4 regions of the Thiosocius teredinicola genome follow, and region 1 is predicted to be linked to each of the others. Evidence: predicted binding sites of a transcription regulator. Region 1 holds the regulator's gene; each other region holds the start of a gene.

Region 1 (4,638 bases):
TAAACGGTCCATGCCGGAGATCTGGTCCGCCGACATGCGCTTGAGGTGCACGATCAGGCGCAGATACTTGGTGCGCTTGATTGAGCTGTCGCCGAACATCTGGCGAATATTCAGGATGCCCAGGCCGCGTACCTCGAGAAACTCGCGCAGGATCGGCGGGCAGGTGCCGCTGACGATGTCCGGCGCGATCCGGGTGAACTCGGGTGCGTCGTCGGCCACCAGGCGGCTGCCGCGGGTGATCAGGTCGAGCGCCAGTTCGCTCTTGCCGACTGCGGGGTCGCCGGTCAGCAGCACGCCCATGCCGAGTACCTCGAGAAACACGCCATGCAGCGTGGTCTTCTCCGACAGGAACAGCGAAGCGTAATACTGCAGGTTGTCCAGGACCTGGCTGTCGCCGAGCGGCGAGCGCATCAGTGCCACACCCGCCTCGTCGGCCATGGCCGCCAGTTCCGGAAGACCTTCCACGCGGTCGACCAGCATGACCAGGGCCGGTCGCTCGGCGAACAACTGTTGCAGTGCCTGCTGCCGGTTCGGCGAATACAGGCTGTTGAGATAGCGTTCTTCAGCCGGTCCGATGACCTGGACGCGGTTGGGGTGGATGTAGTTCAGCGGGCCGGCGATGATGCCGGTGCCGGCGTCGCTGCTCGACGACAGAATGGTGCTGTCGGCGCCGGAGTGGCCGGCCAGCCATTCGAGTTGCAATCGTTCCTGGAGTGCTTCGTAAAGGTCGCGGACGCGAATGCTATGCGGCATGGGAGCTGGAGTGGCCGGTCAGGATAGCGATCGCTTCCTTCGCCTCTGCCTCGCGCAGTCTCGCGCGTAGCTCTTCTTCGTTGAACATCGCCGCCAGGCGGGCGAGCAGCTGAAGGTGTTCTTCGTTGGCGTCTTCCGGTACCAGCAGGGCGAACACCAGGTCGACCGGCTGGCCGTCCAGCGCATCGAATTCGATAGGGGTTTCCAGGCGCAGGAATGCGCCGCGCGTGTCGCTGATGCCGGGCATGCGGGCGTGCGGCAAGGCCACACCTCCCGCAAGCCCGGTGCTGCCCAGGCGCTCACGTTCGAGCAGGCGTTCGAAAATCTGCTCCGCCGTCGGCTCGTCGGTATCCCGTGCGAGCAGGCGTGCCGCCTGCTCGAGGATGCGTTTTTTGCTCGATGCCGGGTCAGCGATGCTGACGCTGCCCGACGTGAGGATGCCTTTAGGTAGCATGGTGAGACCGGATCAGTTCATCCCGCCGCTTCGACGGACGCATCTTTGTGTCCGTTGCCACGGTGGCTCTTGATCTTTTCTTTGTGGCGGATGACCTGACGATCCAGTTTGTCGACAAGCGAGTCGATGGCAGCGTACATGTCTTCGTGAGTGGAATCCGCAAAGACGTCGGCACCGGCGATATGCACGGTGGCTTCGGCCTTCTTGGTGAGTTTTTCAACACTCAGGATGACGTGTACGTTGGTGACGTGGTCGAAGTGACGCTCGAGTCGGGCGATCTTCTCGTCAACGTAGGCACGCATCGAGTCGGTGATGTCGACATGGTGACCGGTCAGGTTGACTTGCATCGATTTTCTCCTTGCATTTCAGCGCTTTCGATCAAGCTAAGCGCTTGCGTTCGTTCGACGGCGGGATCGCCATCGATTCACGATACTTGGCAACAGTGCGGCGGGCGACGTTGATCCCCTGATCAGCGAGGATGGCCGCGATCTTGTTGTCGGAAAGGGGTTTGTTGGGTTTCTCCGCACCGATCAGCTTTTTGATCAGCGCGCGAATGGCCGTGGCCGAGGCCTCGCCACCGCTGGCGGTGCTCACGTGGCTGGAGAAGAAGTATTTGAACTCGAAGGTGCCCCGTGGGGTGTGCATGTATTTCTGGGTGGTTACCCGTGAAATGGTTGATTCATGCATCTCCAACGCCTCGGCGATATCCCGCAACACGAGCGGTTTCATGGCCTCTTCTCCATATTCGAAGAAATTGCGTTGAAAGTCGACTATCCGTGTCGCAACTCGCAGCAGCGTATCGTTGCGGCTCTGCAGGCTCTTGATGAACCAGCGGGCCTCCTGCAGGTGGTTTTTCAGCGTGACGTTGTCGGCGCTGTTGTCCGCCCGCCTGATCATGTTCGCATACTCGGCGTTGACGCGTAACCGGGGGGCTGCATCCGGGTTGAGTTCGACCCGCCACTGGTTGTTACGTTTGTACACGAACACATCGGGCTCGACGTAGGTCGGCGGCTGGCTGGCAACGCTGGTACCCGGGCGCGGGTTGAGCGAGCGGATCAGGTGGATGACCGACATCAGGTCGTCGCTCTCCAGCTTGAGCTTGCGCTTCATCTGCGCCTCGTCCTGCGCCGCGAGCAGGTCGAAGTGCTCGCCGATCAGGAACAGCGCGCGCTCGCGCCACTCGAAGTCTTCGGGCAGCTGGCGCAGTTGAATGAACAGGCATTCACGCAGGTCGCGTGCCGCAATGCCAGGCGGATCAAAGGCCTGCACGCGGTGCAGCACGGCCTCGACCTCTTCGGTCTCGATATCCGGATCATCCATGCTGGTGACGATGTCTTCGATCGGCGTGGTCAGGTAGCCGTCTTCGGAGATGCCGTCGATGATCGCCTCGGCAATCGCCAGGTCGGTCGGGCTGAACGGCGTCAGCTGCATCTGCCAGATCAGGTGGTCCTGCAGAGATTCGCCGCTGCTTTGTTGATTCAGGAAGTCCTGGCTTTCGTCGCTGCTGGCGGCGCTGCCGGGAGAGGCGGGTGTGACGCTGTCGTAGATGTCATCCCACACGGTATCGACCGGCAGTTCATCCGGCATGGCCTCGGATTCGATCTTGACCTCGCTTTCGTTGTTCGGGTCGTTGCGCGAATCGTCGTTGTTGTTCTGGGTGCTTGCATTCTCACCGTCGTTCTCGCTCTTTTTGCGCTCGCTGTCGGCTTCGTCGCGACGCGTACCTTCCTCTTCGGTTTCGAGCATCAGGTTGGAGTCGAGGGCTTCCTGGATCTCCTGTTTGAGATCGAGCGTCGACAGCTGCAGCAGCTTGATTGCCTGCTGCAGTTGCGGCGTCATCGTCAGGTGTTGACCCAGTCGAAGCTGGATGGTGGGCTTCATTCGGCTACTATCTGGTATGAAATTTGATCGGACTCCCAATGCCATTCTAGCGCAACTGCGCGCGAGTCGAACCCGCTGTGCAGACCGGCGTTCCCGACTTTGGCGAGGCGCAGTATTTGGCGATGTTGCTGCGCAGCAATCATACGCCTAATCACAGCCGGAAGTTCTCGCCGAGATAGACTGCGCGGACTTGCGGGTTCTCGAGAATCTCCTTCGGCGCACCGAGTGCGAGCACGCTGCCTTCACTGATGATGTAGGCGCGCTGACAGATCCCAAGGGTCTCGCGGACATTGTGATCGGTGATCAGTACACCGATCCCGCGTTCGGCCAGTTGACCGACAATGCGCTGGATATCCATGACTGATATGGGGTCAATGCCGGCGAATGGCTCGTCGAGCAGGATGAAGCGCGGCTGTACCGCCAGAGCCCGGGCGATCTCCAGGCGCCGGCGTTCACCGCCCGACAGGCTGATCGCCATGTTGTCGCGCAGGTGACTGATACCGAACTCGCGCAGCAGGTCGTCGCACATCTGCTCGCGCTGGCCGCGATCGAGGTCGTCGCGCGTCTCGAGGATCGCGATGATGTTCTGCGCCACCGTGAGTCGGCGGAAGATCGACGGTTCCTGCGCCAGGTAACCCAGGCCGAGACGGGCACGCGCATGCATCGGTTTGTCGGTGAGGTCGTGCTCGCCGAGCGTAACCCGCCCCTGGTCGGCGGGAATCAGCCCGGCCATCATGTAGAAGGTTGTCGTCTTGCCCGCTCCGTTGGGGCCGAGCAGACCCACAACCTCGCCTTCGTTAAGGTACAGCGACACGCCGTTGACGACCGAGCGCCCACGGTAGCGTTTCACCAGATCTTCGGCGGCGAGTCGGGTCATGGCGTTGTATGGATCGCGTGTACTGCTTATTGATTCGGCGGATCGATGGTGATCTGAACGCGCTGCTTGCCTTTCGCGGCGGCGCCGGCCTTGACCACCGAACGTACCCGGTCGTACACGATGCGGTCACTGCGCATGCTGTCTTTGCCCTGCACCAGCACGGCATCGCCGATCAACACGAGGTTTTCGCTGTTCACCTCGTATTCGGCGCGGCGCGCCTGTCCTTTCACCGGTCCTTTATTGGACTGCTGCGAGAACTTGACGGGGCGTCCCTCGGCGACGATTTTCGACGGCTTTTTGCCGCGGTGCTGCACGGTCACGACATCGGCCTGCAGATGAATGCTGCCTTGGCGCAGGTCGACGTCGCCGCGGTAGATACTGACGCCTTTCGACTGGTCGACATCGACGCTGTCGGCCGCCAGCTGGATAGGCTGTTGCTTGTCTGATTCGAGTGCCGTGGCCGTTGCGGTCAGCACGACGAGCAACAGCGCCAGCAGAGAATTAACGCGGTACATAGTAGCCTTTTACCTGCGAGAGAAATTTCAGTTTCGATGGCGAACGCAGCCACGCCTGCAGGCCGACGGATTCAACCCAGTCGCCATCGCTGTCCACCCTAACGTGTTCGTCGGTTTCCGCATAGTCTTGTTCGGGCTGTACGCGAACCTCGCTCGTC
Region 2 (4,638 bases), 350 kb from region 1:
CGCCATGTTGATCACGCCCATGACGCCGAATGTGATCGCCAGGCCGATCGCGGCCAATACCAGTACCGAACCGGCGCTCAGGCCGAAGAAGAAGGTCTCGACATGACCATAGAACGCGACACGGTCTTCGATCTTCTTCATCGCAGCAGCGGCCGCAGCGCGCACCGACTCGTCCGGATCGTCAGCCGCCAGGCGGGTCAGCTGGTTACGCACGCCCTGCTCCAGGCTGCCCGATACGCCTTCGATTGCAGCGCGCCGTACTTCCGGGTCGGGGTTGCTCAACCGCGCCAACTCCATCGCATCCTGCATCACGGCACGTACCGCCTTGTCCTCTTCGGTTTGCAGCAGCCGCTCGAACAGTGCAGCGTGTTCCGGCTCGCTGTTCGACAACATCTCTTTGACTGCGCGCAGGCGCATCTCAGGGTCCGCATTCGACAGACCGATCTCGGCCAGCAGGCTGCGGATATGTCCGCGCATGGCATTGTTGATCGTGAAACGCTTGAATTTGCGTTTGCTGGTCTTACCGTAGCTTTCGCCGGTAAGCGCATCGATGGCGACCGTCTCCCCGCCTTCGCGCGCCATGACGACCAGGCGGTTGTTTTGTTTCAGGTAGCGCAATTCGCCGTCGAGCAAACCGCGCAATAATTCAGTGGCTTTTTCGTGACCGGATTGGGCAATCGCGACCACACCTTCGTCTTTCACGCCGAAGTTGCGATCCAGGATCTGTTCGAAGGCAGCGTCCAGCGTTGCGTCGCCCGTCTGAATCTCGGCCGCATGCGAGGGAGACAGCAGACACAACAGGAGTGCGGCAAGGACGAATCGCAGCATGGTTCCGGCTTCGTTTTATCGTTATCGGAGGGGTGGCGCCGATGTACGGGGCATCGGCGCCACAGCTTTGCACAGCTAACTCAGATCACTCGTAGTTCTGACCCGAGCACTTCGCCGTCTTGACGTTGTAGTTGCCGCAGGAAAGCGGCGCACGCCAATCGGAGATCAGGTCTTTCGAACCTTCGAGGAAGTCGGACCAGGCATCGCCGACCACCAGACCGGGGGTACGCGAAACGATCTGGAACTGACCGTCGTCGAGGATCTCGCCGATCAGCACCGGCTTGGTGATGTGATGGTTGGGCATCATTGCCGAGGTACCGCCCGACAGGTTCGGTACGGCCACACCGATGATGGCGTCGGCAACGGCGTCCGGATCGGTCGTGCCGGCCTTCTCAACCGCTTTTACCCACATGTTGAAGCCGATGTAGTGCGCTTCCATCGGGTCGTTGGTGACGCGGTCTTCGTTCTTGATGAACTTGTGCCAGGCTTCGATGAAGCTGTCGTTGTTCTCGTCTTCGACACTCATGAAGTAGTTCCACGCGGCCAGGTGACCGACCAGTGGCTTGGTGTCGATGCCGGAGAGTTCCTCTTCGCCGACCGAGAAGGCCACGACCGGAATATCTTCGGCCGAGATGCCCTGGTTACCCAGTTCCTTGTAGAACGGCACGTTCGCATCGCCGTTGATGGTCGAGACGACCGCGGTCTTCTTGCCGGCCGAACCGAACTTCTTGATCTCGGCAACGATCGACTGCCAATCGGAATGACCGAACGGCGTGTAGTTGATCATGATGTCGGCAGACGCGACGCCCTTGCCCTTGAGGTAGGCCTCGAGGATCTTGTTGGTGGTGCGCGGGTACACATAGTCGGTACCGGCCAAAACCCAGCGCTCGACGCCTTGTTCCATCAGGTAATCGACGGCAGGGATCGCCTGCTGGTTCGGCGCGGCACCGGTGTAGAACACGTTCTTGGACGACTCTTCGCCCTCGTATTGCACCGGGTAGAACAACAGGCTGTTGAGTTCTTCGAACACCGGCAGCACCGACTTGCGCGACACCGAGGTCCAGCACCCGAACGTGGCGGCAACCTTCTCTTTCTCGATCAGCTCGCGCGCCTTTTCAGCAAACAGTGGCCAGTTGGAAGCCGGGTCTACAACCACCGCTTCAAGTTTTTTACCGAGCACACCGCCCTTTTTGTTCTGCTCCTCGATCAGCATCAGCATGGTGTCTTTCAGCGTCGTCTCGGAGATCGCCATGGTGCCCGACAACGAGTGCAGGACACCGACCTTGATGGTGTCGGCAGCGCTGACCGCGCCGGCAACACTCATCGCCGTGACGGCCGATACGGCCAATGACATTCGGCGGAGTTGCGTAACAAAGCTCATTCTTGAATTTCTCCCCTTTCGGATTTAGCGAAACTGTCGCCAGCCGGCACCCAGCGAATAGTCACCGGCTCGGCACGGCCGGTCGGGTTGTGAATCCGGCCAGGACGACAGATGCCCGGTGACTGCAGTAGCTATGCCAATTCCATAAGGACTTGTTTCAACGCAAGAAAATCGAAAACCGAGCACGCTCCGACAAAGCGAACGCACCATCGTTGCCCGTCCGCACAAAAGTGGCGCACCATACTGGTGCCTCAAGACCATGCATGCATCAGGGGGAATGGCGCGATCTTAGCGACCGGATGTTTGCCGACGTTGGGCGCGTAAATAACTGAATTCAGTACGCTGCCGTGTTCTACACGCGGCATGTTCAGCGTCGCTGAATGCGACGCCCTGTTACGGTGCAGCAAATCGCAATGCTGCGAACACGCAAATCAACGCCTGGGCACCACAAAGGAGCGGAGAAAAGCGGGAGGGTCAGACGCAATCCCTAGAAACACAACACCCCCTGAACGGGGGTGCTGCAGTACTCGTAGCTGAAAAGGGTCGCGCCGGATTAACGGAACTCGGCAACCACGCCGTCGTCGTCGCCGGACTCGGTCGGTTCGAGCGACAGGCCGCTGCCCCAATCGGTGCTGGTGACCTTCTTACCGGCGTTGGATGTCTTGATCTGGATCTTCACGTTGCTCGACGAGTCGGCGAAGTCATACGCGACCTCTTCGGTGATCCGGCCTTCGTGATACAGGCTGACCAAGTGCTGGTCGAACGACTGCATCTTGTACTGACCACCGCGCTCGATGGCGTCCTTGATACCGCCGATTTCCAACTTGCTGATCAGATCGGCGATATAGCCGGTGTTGATCATGACCTCGACCACGGCCACCTTGCCGCCGTCTTTGGCCGGCACCAGGCGCTGACAGACGATCGCCCGCAGGTTCTGTGCGATACGCTTGGCCTGGGCTTCGAGACCGTCTTTCGGGTAGAAACCGAGGATACGCTCCATGGTCGTCATCGCGTTGTTGGCGTGCAGGGTCGACAGTGCGAGGTGACCGGTGTTGGCGAATTTCAGCGCGAATTCCATCGTATCGTGGTCGCGGATCTCACCCATTAGAATGACGTCGGGCGATTCGCGCAGCGCCGCCTTCATGCCGGTGCCGAAATCCAGCGTATCGACGCCGATCTCGCGCTGCGCGACGATCGATTTCTTATGCTCGTGCACGTATTCGATCGGATCTTCCAACGTCAGGATGTGCCCACCGGCACTGCTGTTGCGGTGATCGATCATGGCTGCCAGCGTGGTCGACTTACCCGAGCCGGTCGCACCGACCAGCAGGATCAAGCCGTTGCGCGCCATGACCATATCTTTGAGCACCGGCGGCACACCCAGCGTGTCGACCGTCGGTACATCGGTGTTGATGTGACGCAACACCAGCGCCGCCTCGCCGCGTTGGCGGAAGGCATTGCCACGAAAACGGCCGATGCCTTTGTACGACAGTGAGAAATCGACCTCGCCGTGCTCTTCGAAATGCTTCAACTTCTCGTCGGTCAGGATCTCGCGTACCGCCCGTTCGGCGTCGCCTACATCCAACGGCTCACCGAGTTGTGCAAAGCCTTTGGGTGTCTTCATCGAGATCTTTGCGCCGGTGTAGAAAAACACGTCGGCCGCGTTGTTCTGCACCATGATCTGAAGAATTCGGGGGACGTCGATATGCGCCATAACTGCGAACGCTCCTATAGCATCACGCGTAGAAAGAAGCCGGTCCTGTCACCCTTTGTGCGCCGCAACCATGTCGGATCGCATCGCAGACAAGCCGGGGTCAATGGCTTTTGTATCGGTGGATGGGACGAAAACTTGCCCCTCATTCGTCCATTATGTGAACCAAACGACTTAAGCGGCCACGTTCGCCGGCGGCTGGGCGCAGCTTTCACACGGCCTGCAGACGCTTCTTGATACGGTGCAAGCGTATGGTCATCGCGTTGCGACTCACACCGTACTCATCGGCGATCTCAGCCGTGGATCGGCCTTCGGCCAGTTGCATCAACAGCGGCTCGCGTTCGTCGTCACTGAGCCGGCCGAGGAGTTGATCGAGGTAGATCCGCTGATCCGGCGCCGCATCGTGCCCCAGATCATTGGCATGGTCGTCGATGTCGACCAGATCGAGCCGCTTACGCTCGAACAACCGCGCGTATTCGCGTTTCAGAATGGTGATCAGCCAGGCTTTGCCGGCGGCGAACTGTTGTAGCGAGTCGGCTGCACGCCAGGCGCGTATCCAGGTCTCCTGCACCAGGTCGCGTGCCAGATCGGGGTCACCGCACAGCATCCAGGCAACGCGGTTGAGCACATCATTGTGCGCCGCGTACAGGCTGTCGAAACAGTTTTTCGGGGTTTGTTCGGCGAGGCTTTGCTGCATGGCACTCATGCCTGGTCTCCT
Region 3 (4,638 bases), 1.8 Mb from region 1:
CGTGCCAACCGAGGTCGTCGGCGACGATCGAGCAGAAGATGCGCCCCATGTCGGAATACAGGCAGTTGCCGCGGGTGAGCTTGAAGGTGTGTTGGCACTTCAGCGTATCTGGTGCGTTGTAACGTTCCAGCAGGTTGTGCGGGTTGTAGAACAACATGCCGACGTTGGCGCCGCCGTGCAGGTCGGTCAGACGCATTTCGGTGCCGCGTCGCATGGTCAGCGACCAGTGCGCTGCGCCCGGCAATTCCGTGGTGTAGGAACAGGTTTGCATGATTGCTCCTTTGCGTAATCAAGGGTGCGTGATCAGTGGTGCATGATCAGTTAATTGGTGCGGTGACCGGGTTCAATTGGTCGTCGATCTGTTCGAAGGTCGCGCGGTCGACGGTGCCTACCGGCAGGTCGTAGGTGATGGTCGCGCCGTAGGCATGCGGTGCCTGTGGGTCGTAGCGTGTCTTGTCGAACACCCACAGGCGGGTGCCGAGATAAAAACCCTCTTTGATGTCGTGCGTGACCATGAAGATGGTCAGCTTGAACTCACGCCTCAGCGACAAGACCAGGGCGTGCATGTCGGCGCGTATGCCGGGGTCCAGCGCACCGAAGGGTTCATCGAGCAACAGAATACGCGGCTTGCGAATCAGTGCCTGGGCAATCGCGAGACGCTGGCGCATACCGCCTGACAATTGATGCGGATAGCGATCCATTGCCGCACTCAGGCCGACGGCCTCGAGCATCGCTTTCGCCTCTTCGATGGCTTCACGCTTCTTCTTGCCGAATAGGTGGCCGAGTATCGGGTGATGTTCGAAGGCGCGTGCGATGGTGAGATTCTCGAGCACGGTGAGATGTGGAAAGACCGAGTACTGTTGAAACACGATGCCGCGATCGAGCCCCGGTTCATCGGGTATCGGTTTGCCGTCGAGCGTCAGACTGCCTTGGCTGGCGCTTTCGATACCCAGCAGCATTTTGAGAAAGGTGCTCTTGCCGCATCCCGAGGTGCCGACCAGCGTGATGAACTCGCCTTCGTCGACCTTGACGTTGACGCGTTCCAGCACGACTTGGTCACCGTAGCGTTTCCAGACGTTGTTTGCTTCGATCATGACTTGTCGCTCCGGTGGTGCCATGGGTACAGCACACGACTGAACCATGCCAGCGCGACGTCGAGCAAGAAGGCCAGCAAGGTTATCCAGAAGACATAGGGAATGATCACATCCATGGCGAGATAACGCCGAACCAGGAAGATGCGATAACCCAGGCCGTCGGTCGCCGCGATCGCCTCGGCGGCGATCAGAAACAACCAGCCCGTGCCGAGCGACAGACGTACTGCATCGATCAGGCGCGGCATGATCTGCGGCAGCAGCACCCGCAACAGAATCTGCAGGCTGTTGGCACCCAGCGTTTGTGCCTTGACCAACATCTCGCGTGGCAGTTCGAGGGTGTGTTTCTGCAAATCGCGTGCGATGAACGGTGCCACACCGATCACGATCAGCACGACCTTCGATAGCTCATCCAGGCCGAGCACAATGAAAAGAATCGGCAGCAACGCCAACGGCGGTATCAGCGATATCACCGTCAACAGCGGAGAGACTGACGCATTGACGACCGGAAAGGCACCGGTCAGCAGGCCGAATGCCAGGCCGACGACCGCAGCGATGGCGATACCCAGTCCGAGACGGCGCAGGCTGGCCGCGGTATCGGTCCAGAATAGATACTCGCCGCTGCGCTTGCTGGGCTGCAGGGCCATGCGTTCCATGGCATTGCCCATCTGCGAAAACGACGGCAACAGTTTGTCGTTGGGATTTTCCGCCAGCCTGGCATTCGATCCCCAGATGTAGAGACCGATTACCAAGACCAGCGGAATGACCCCCAACAGCCAGGCCCACGGGCGACTCGGAGTGAAATTGACGAGTTTCTTCATGCCGATGAGCCTGACTGGAAGGGGTGTTTAGAGTTTGCCGTCGGCCGCCATCTGCATGTACTCCGGCGTAAAGCGCAGCTTCACGTTGCTGGTGCTGCCGTAGGTGCCGGCCGGTGTTTCGATGCCGATGAATCCGGCATCCGGGGCGCCTTCACCCAGCAGGCCGTGGTCAAATGAGAACTCGGCGACGGCCTGCATGGTGTCTTTCAGTGCAGGGCTGTTGGTGAAAGCCACGGCATCGGTGGGCGTGTAGAACATCTTGGTGCTGGCGAGCTGGGCATCGTAACCGGCCAGATCGGTACCGGATGCCGTACCCATCGCGGTGCGCGCAGCGATGCCTGCGTCGCTGTCGCTGCTCATCAGCGCCATGGTCTCGTACCAGGCGCCGACCAGGGCCTTGGCGAGCTTCGGATTGGCTTCCATCGTCTTGGTGTTGATGACCAGCAGGTCGATGATCTCACCGGGAATCTGTGAGGAATCGAATACTTTGTGACTGTTGGGCATCGCCAGGATCTCGCTGAGCAGCGGGTTCCAGGTAACCACCGCCGTCACGTCGTCGGTTGCATAGGCGGCTACCATGTCGGCGTCTGAGGTGTTGACGACGGTCAGGTCGGATTCGCTCAGGCCGACACTTTCCAAGCCACGCGCCAGCAGGTAGTGCGATACGCTCAGCTCGACCAGGTTGACCTTCTGGCCGGCGATGTCTTTCAGCGAGTCCTTGCCTTTGAGTACGACACCATCGTTGCCGTTGGAGAAATCGCCCACGATCAAGGCGGTGCTGTCGACGCCACCGGCTGCGGGTATCGTCAGCGCGTCCATATTGGTCATGACGCAGGCATCGAATCCGCCGGCGGTGTACTGGTTGATCGACTCGACATAGTCGTTGATCTGCACGACTTCGATATCGATGTCGTACTTGTCCGCCCACTTCTTGACGATGCCGTGGTCGGCCGCATAGCCCCATGGCATCCAGCCCACGTAGATGGACCACGCGACCTTGAACGAGTCTCGGGCGAAAGCAGAGGGAACGAGGAGAAAGAGAGACAGGGCTAGAGCAAGCGACTTCACGGTTGGACCTCCGAAGTTACACGTAGGGGCACTCGAGACTCGTCTATCGAGCCTGATACCTCCCGGGCTTTTGTCCCGCCGTGTAACCTTTCATGGGAAAGGTCGACCGCTCTCGGACCAGACATCGCTTGCAGCAGCGACCGGAACCCTAGCGCTCTATTACTTGCGGTCAGCTTAGCTGACCGTATCCAGGTTTGACGATGTTTTTCTGAGTTCGCGAGCGCCTGGAGCCCTAGTCTTTGCATGTTAGGTGCCATTTCCAAAACATCTTTGATAATCCGAGACTTGTGCAAAAGCCGGTGTTCCGCATCCGCATGGCGATGCATCGATTCGGTGCGTCGGGCGTTCGTCCGGCGCGATGTTGGTGCGTGGCGCGAATGGCATGGCGGGGCAGGCCTGATCAATGTTGCGGATGATTCGTAGGGTGCTGAAGGCTGGCCTCTTCGCGGCGCACGCGACGGTGAAGGATCACGAAATGGCTCATTGCCGCGGTTTGCGCATGAGCGGGATGCTTGCGTTGATTAGGCTGATCGCGAAACGGGATCAACGTGTGCCGTGGAATGTGAGAGAAGTGGTGAAACCGGCTTTTGCGTCTATTTGCCGATGCCGGATATTGAAAAGCCCGAGCTTTGAAGCCCGGGCTTTCCGTCTAGGGCAGTGAAGGCCGCTACTGTTTGGTCACTCGCGTGCCGGTGTGATTCCGTGCTTGCGCATTTTGCGATAGAGCGTGTTGCGGCTCATGTCGAGTGCGTCTGCGGTCCTTGAAATATTCCAGGCATGGGTATTCAAGGTGGCGAGTATCACCTGCTGTTCCGCAGAGTAGAGTGGGTTGCCGCCGTCGTCGCTCTCGGCTTCGACGCAGGGTGGCATGGCGGTTCCGACGGGCGGAGCAACTGGCTCCACCGGCTGGAGTTTTTGTTTCGGCAGATTGATATCAGTAACGTTGACGACGCCGTCTTCGCTCAATGCGATCGCCGCGCGCACCACGTTGCGCAGTTGGCGCAGGTTGCCCGGCCAGGGGTAGCGCAGTAGCGTGGTCATGGCCTCGGGAGAAACGCGCAGGTCTTTGCCGGTGTCGTTCTCGGCCTCGAACACCTTGAGCACGATGTCGGACAGGTCGCGTCGCAGGCGCAGCGGCGGCAGCGATATCGTGATGCCGTTCAGACGGTAGTAGAGGTCCTCGCGAAAACTGCCTTCGTGCACCAGTTGGGCGAGGTCGCGATGGGTGGCCGAGATGATATTGAGTTCGACGCGCACCGTTCTGTCGGAACCCAAGGGAGCAACCTCCTGGGTTTCGAGTACGCGCAACAGGCGCGATTGCAGGTGCAGCGGCATGTCGCCGATCTCGTCGAGAAACAGAGAACCGCCGTTGGATTCGAGTATCTTGCCGCGTCGGCCTTCGCGGCTGGCGCCGGTAAACGCGCCGTGCTTGTAGCCGAACAACTCGCTCTCGATCAGGCTTTCCGGTATCGACGCACAGTTCAGCGCGACAAACGGCATGTCCTTGCGGCGACTGGCCCGATGTAGCGCCTGTGAGAACAGGTCTTTGCCGGTACCGGTTTCGCCGGTGATCAAGATCGGTATCCGCTTGTCGACGACTTTGCGGGCACGGTGCGCGGCATCCATCATCTGTGGGTCGTCACCGGCGAGCACGCGCA
Region 4 (4,638 bases), 1.8 Mb from region 1:
GACGTTACTATCCCGGCCTGACGTTCTTTGCTCTGGTGCCGATCATCCTGGCATTGTTGGCGGCGGTGTTTTATGAACACGGCATCGTCGGCGCACTCTGGAGTTATCCGGCGGTCATCTCCTTCTACTTCATCCTGTCGGAGAAGAAGGCGTGGATCGCCAATCTGTTGCTGCTGGCGTTGATGTTGCCGATCGCCTGGATGGTGTTGGATCACGCACTGGCGGCGCGTGTCGCGGCTACGCTGCTGGTCGTCAGTACCTTCTCGATTATCTTCATGCGAGTGATCACCAGTCAGCAGGAAAAACTGCAGATGCTGGCGGTCACCGATCCGTTGACCGGGGTGTTCAATCGCACCTTGTTGCGTTCAACGCTCGAGCAGGCCGTGCTGCAGAGCCGGCGCACCCAAACGCCGATGACGCTGATCGCCCTCGACCTGGATCATTTCAAGCAAATCAATGATGACTTCGGACACGATGGCGGCGATACCGTGCTGCGTGGGGTCGGCAAGCTGCTGTCGCATCGCCTGCGTCGCGTCGACCGCGTGTTCCGCCTGGGGGGCGAAGAGTTTCTGGCGCTGTTGTACGGCGCGGATGAGCAGAATGGTCGTCGGGTGGCCAAGGAGTTGTGCGATGCCGTGTCGACCCACTCGTTCTTGGACGAACACCGGGTGACCGTGAGTATCGGTGTCGCCACGCTGCAGCCGGATGAAAATTGGCGTGCCTGGACAAAGCGCGCCGATGAGAATCTGTACCATGCCAAATCGAAGGGACGAAACCAGGTGTCGATCGGGCGCCAGGCGGTGGATGAGCCGCTGGCCGCGACTACCTGAATGGCAACGGGGGGACCTAACGCGGTGTAATGAAGAACCGCATGATGTCGGCGGATGTCTCGCCGTCGGCGACGATTGCCGCGGTCCATTTCGGAATCGCCTGAATCGCCCAGATAATAAACACGACCAACACGATCTTCTTGCCACGCGACATCGCGCTGAGGCGTTCCATCAATTCGCCGGATTGGTCGTCTTTCAAGGTTTTCGGCATCGCATTGCGCCCATCATAGAGGCAAACCCGGGAAGGGAATCCAGGACTCGTTGGCGAAAGCGTAGCACCCCACATAGAGTTGCCACGTTGCGATTTCCGGGGTATTTCGGCAGATACTGAAATGCCACCGGCCCCGTCTGCGCGGGGCCGGGGCTATCGCTCAGTCGCGGGATTTGCCGAAACCGAAGATCATGTGCAGCGACAACAGGGCGACGCCGAGCAACATGGCTCCGACCGTGACGCTGGTTACCGCCTTGGTCAGCAGCGCCTCGTGCGCGGCACCGCGCCCCATCGACGGCGACAACATAAACATGCTGAGCCACGCCAAGGCATAGAAGCTACCGATGCCGATCAGCACCGACGTCGTCATCTTCAACGTGCGCGACATGTTGCTCAGCCCGGCCAGCACGATCATGCCGAGCGCGAAGGCGCCGACACCGGTGGCATGGAAGTGCGCCCGCTGGGCGTAGCGCCAGATCTTCGACTCGCTCTGGTCGTCATGCATGCCTGCATGTTGTGCCACGCCTTCTTTGATGTAGTCCTTGACCGCATCTTCGTTGGCGCCGAACACGACCCCCATACCGATGCCGAAGATCAGCGTCAGCATGGCCAGAATCGCGCCGATGCGGATAGCGTTGAAATCGTAGGTCATTCTCCTTGTCTCCCTTGAGTGTTGTAAGCGCGCCGATGCTAGGCAGTGCAAATTAAGGGTTTCTTAGCGGCAATCGGCGATGCGACTTGGCGCACAGGTCGCGGTCCCAGTGCTGGTGCGTCGACCATCGATATCCCGCCAAGTTGGTGCAGGCTGGGCGCCCTCGCGAGCTACAAGTAGCGGTTTTTTCGAGAAGTTTTCTGGTGGTATGTCTGATGCATAGCCGAAGCGGTATCGATGGTCGGGCTTGTGCTGATGCGTGCGGCGACAGTCGCCCGCCGCACAACGACCCAATAGTCACCCATGCAGGAAGGGGTATGGCGAAAGTGTTTTTCAAAGAGCGGACCAAGGCCCTGGCCAGTGAAGTGGGGCAGCGGGTTTTCGAATGGACGCATCCATCGGCAACGCGTCGCCAGCGTGCCGTGGAGATCTGTCTCGTAGCGCTCAACCTGATGCAGGATCTGCAACTGCATCGCGGCCTGAGCGGTGCCGTGCTCGACGGCGAATCGGCGTTCAACAGCGAACTCGATGCCACTGAACACAAGTTGCAGCGCTCGCTGTATGCCCTGGCCAGTCACTACGGCGAGAAACACCCGGTGTTTCGCAGCCCGCAGTGGCGCATCGTGCTCGGTCGTTGGGAGTCGCTGCGCAACAATTGGCGTGACCTTGATTTCTACACCAATCTCGAAGTGCATGGCGACGTCATCATCGGCATGGTGGGCATCCTCAAGGTGCTGGCAACAGACAATGCCAAGTTGCTCGGCGCTGAGAAGGCCGAGATCCTCAAGGAATGGCCGCGCCTGATGGAGCACCTGGGCATTCTTCGTGCCTGGGGCCTGCACCTGTTGGCACGCAACGGCGAAGCCGAAGAGCGCGTCATCAAGACGATGCAGGTGTCGCGTAGTGCAGCGGGCCAGATCATGAAAGACGTCGCCGACACGGTACCCGACCCATCGGCATTGTCGCTGACCCGCGACGCCCTGCTGCATGCGCGCGCAATCATCGAGAACCCGGGCAACGGCACGGAGCCGCAATCGTACTATGCACAGATGACCGTGGTGATCGACCGCTGGTACGGCATGATCCGCGCCTGCCTACAGGTCGAAGATGAAACCCTGTATCCCTGGCAGAAACGTACGACCACGCAGAGCATGCCGGTGAAGGCCGGTTGAACTGATCTTCTCCTCTCCATTGCGACCTCCGAGGATATTTGACCGCCAACCCCGGCGGTCTTTCTTTGCAGGGGCAATCGCGGCAAAACGGACGTGCGTCAATGTACGCAGCCCGGTAGTTCCGCTACGCTTGTTTTATCCTTTCAGCGAGGGCATGCGTCCCGCTTCCGCCGCAACGGCATGGTAGCCAGCTTGCATTTCGGTCGACCAGAACATGAATAAGTCCTTGGATAATCTGCGCCGCGATGCCGGGTTCAGTGGCGCGAACGCCGAGTATATCGATCAACTCTATGAAGCCTTCCGTGATTCACCGGAGAGTGTCGCGCCTGAGTGGCGCAGCTTTTTCTACGGTTTCGAACAAGGGGCAGGCAGCAACGGGGCGCCGGGCACGGTCCCGACCCAGCCGGGCGTCATCGCCGACCCGCTGACCGGTGTCGAACGCCTGATCATGGCCTATCGCATGCTCGGCCACCTGCATGCCGATATCGATCCGCTCGGCCTGACGGAACGACCGCGGCCAAAAGAGCTGACACCCGAATACTACGGCCTCGACGAGCAGGCCCTGGCGCAGGAGATCGATGTCGTCTCGATCGATGCCGAGCGGCCATTGCCGGTCACCGAGGTGATCGATGCGCTGGAGCGTGTCTATTGCAGTACCGTCGCCAGCGAGCACATGCATATCTCGGCATCGGATGAACGCCGCTGGATCGAGCGCCGCCTCGAATCGACGCGCGGCTACTGGGCCGACCAACACAGCGCGGCGGTGCGTATCGATACGTTGCGCGATCTGACTGCCGCCGAAGGGCTCGAACGCTTCCTGCACCGTCGTTACGTCGGCCAGAAAAGGTTCTCGCTCGAAGGCGGCGATTCACTGATCCCGTTGCTCGACGAGATCGTGCAGGGCGGCGGTCAACGTGGGATCACGGATATCGTGATCGGCATGGCGCACCGCGGTCGCCTGAACGTGCTGGTCAACCTGCTGGGCAAGGCGCCCAGCGAGTTGTTCTCCGAGTTCGAGGGGAGTCACGGCAGCGACCAGCGCAGCGGCTCGGGCGACGTGAAGTATCACCAGGGTTTCTATTCCAACATCCAAACGCCCGGCGGCCCGGTGCACCTGTCGTTGGCATTCAATCCTTCGCATCTCGAGATCGTCGGCCCGGTGATCGAGGGCGGTTGTCGTGCGCGCCAGGACCGTCACGAAGAGGATGCGACCGATCTGGTCCTGCCGGTCATCGTGCATGGCGATGCGGCGTTCATCGGCCAGGGAGTGGTCACCGAAACGCTGAACCTGTCGAAGACGCCGGCTTACGGGACCGGCGGTACGCTGCACATCGTGGTCAACAACCAAATCGGCTTCACCACCAGTCATCCGCAGGAGGCGCGTTCGACGCTGTACTGCACTGAGGTCGCCAAGCTGATTCAGGCCCCGATCTTTCACGTCAACGCCGATGACCCGGACGCGGTACTGTTCGTCACCCGGCTTGCGCTCGACTACCGCCGGACTTTTCACAACGACGTGGTCATCGACCTGGTCTGCTACCGACGCCAGGGGCACAACGAAGCCGACGAACCGATGATGACGCAGCCGCAGATGTACCATCGTATCCGCAACATGGATACGACGCGCACCCTGTACGCCAAGCGCCTGGTCGAAGAAGGGCTGATCGCCGCTACCGAGCCGGACAAGATGGCCGAGGCGTACCGCCAGTCGTTGGAGCACGGCAAGGTGGTGGTGCGGGAGTTTCTGCATGGCTCGCGGACCGGCTACGAGGC

What was found. Region 1 encodes sigma-54, which starts transcription at its own class of promoters, with help from an activator protein. Its sites were predicted from a motif close to TGGCANGNTNCNTGCTT; they were not measured.
Region 2: urtA (urea ABC transporter substrate-binding protein) is a predicted target of sigma-54. The motif match lies at 2,332-2,348, and genes of this name have one in related genera.
Region 3: B1781_RS15460 (putative urea ABC transporter substrate-binding protein) is a predicted target of sigma-54. The motif match lies at 3,220-3,236, and genes of this name have one in related genera.
Region 4: B1781_RS09715 (nitrate- and nitrite sensing domain-containing protein) is a predicted target of sigma-54. The motif match lies at 1,898-1,914, and genes of this name have one in related genera.

What each region holds. Positions count from the first base shown of each region.
Region 1 covers NZ_CP019936.1:242,262-246,899, forward strand. The annotation lists gene hprK (HPr(Ser) kinase/phosphatase) at 1-753, opposite strand, end outside; gene ptsN (PTS IIA-like nitrogen regulatory protein PtsN) at 743-1,207, opposite strand; gene hpf (ribosome hibernation-promoting factor, HPF/YfiA family) at 1,225-1,554, opposite strand; gene B1781_RS01115 (RNA polymerase factor sigma-54) at 1,586-3,088, opposite strand; gene lptB (LPS export ABC transporter ATP-binding protein) at 3,240-3,965, opposite strand; gene lptA (lipopolysaccharide transport periplasmic protein LptA) at 3,992-4,480, opposite strand; gene lptC (LPS export ABC transporter periplasmic protein LptC) at 4,467-4,638, opposite strand, start outside.
Region 2 covers NZ_CP019936.1:4,685,381-4,690,018, forward strand. The annotation lists gene urtB (urea ABC transporter permease subunit UrtB) at 1-828, opposite strand, end outside; gene urtA (urea ABC transporter substrate-binding protein) at 914-2,182, opposite strand; gene B1781_RS22180 (PilT/PilU family type 4a pilus ATPase) at 2,763-3,923, opposite strand; gene B1781_RS22185 (sigma-70 family RNA polymerase sigma factor) at 4,132-4,626, opposite strand; gene B1781_RS22190 (DUF255 domain-containing protein) at 4,623-4,638, opposite strand, start outside.
Region 3 covers NZ_CP019936.1:3,254,617-3,259,254, reverse strand. The annotation lists gene B1781_RS15475 (urea amidolyase associated protein UAAP1) at 1-271, opposite strand, end outside; gene B1781_RS15470 (ABC transporter ATP-binding protein) at 318-1,094, opposite strand; gene B1781_RS15465 (ABC transporter permease) at 1,091-1,912, opposite strand; gene B1781_RS15460 (putative urea ABC transporter substrate-binding protein) at 1,940-2,980, opposite strand; guanidine-I (ykkC/yxkD leader) riboswitch at 3,038-3,143, opposite strand; gene B1781_RS15450 (sigma-54-dependent Fis family transcriptional regulator) at 3,659-4,638, opposite strand, start outside.
Region 4 covers NZ_CP019936.1:2,018,169-2,022,806, forward strand. The annotation lists gene B1781_RS09700 (GGDEF domain-containing protein) at 1-830, shown strand, start outside; gene B1781_RS09705 (hypothetical protein) at 847-1,041, opposite strand; gene B1781_RS09710 (hypothetical protein) at 1,202-1,693, opposite strand; gene B1781_RS09715 (nitrate- and nitrite sensing domain-containing protein) at 2,011-2,865, shown strand; gene B1781_RS09720 (2-oxoglutarate dehydrogenase E1 component) at 3,080-4,638, shown strand, end outside.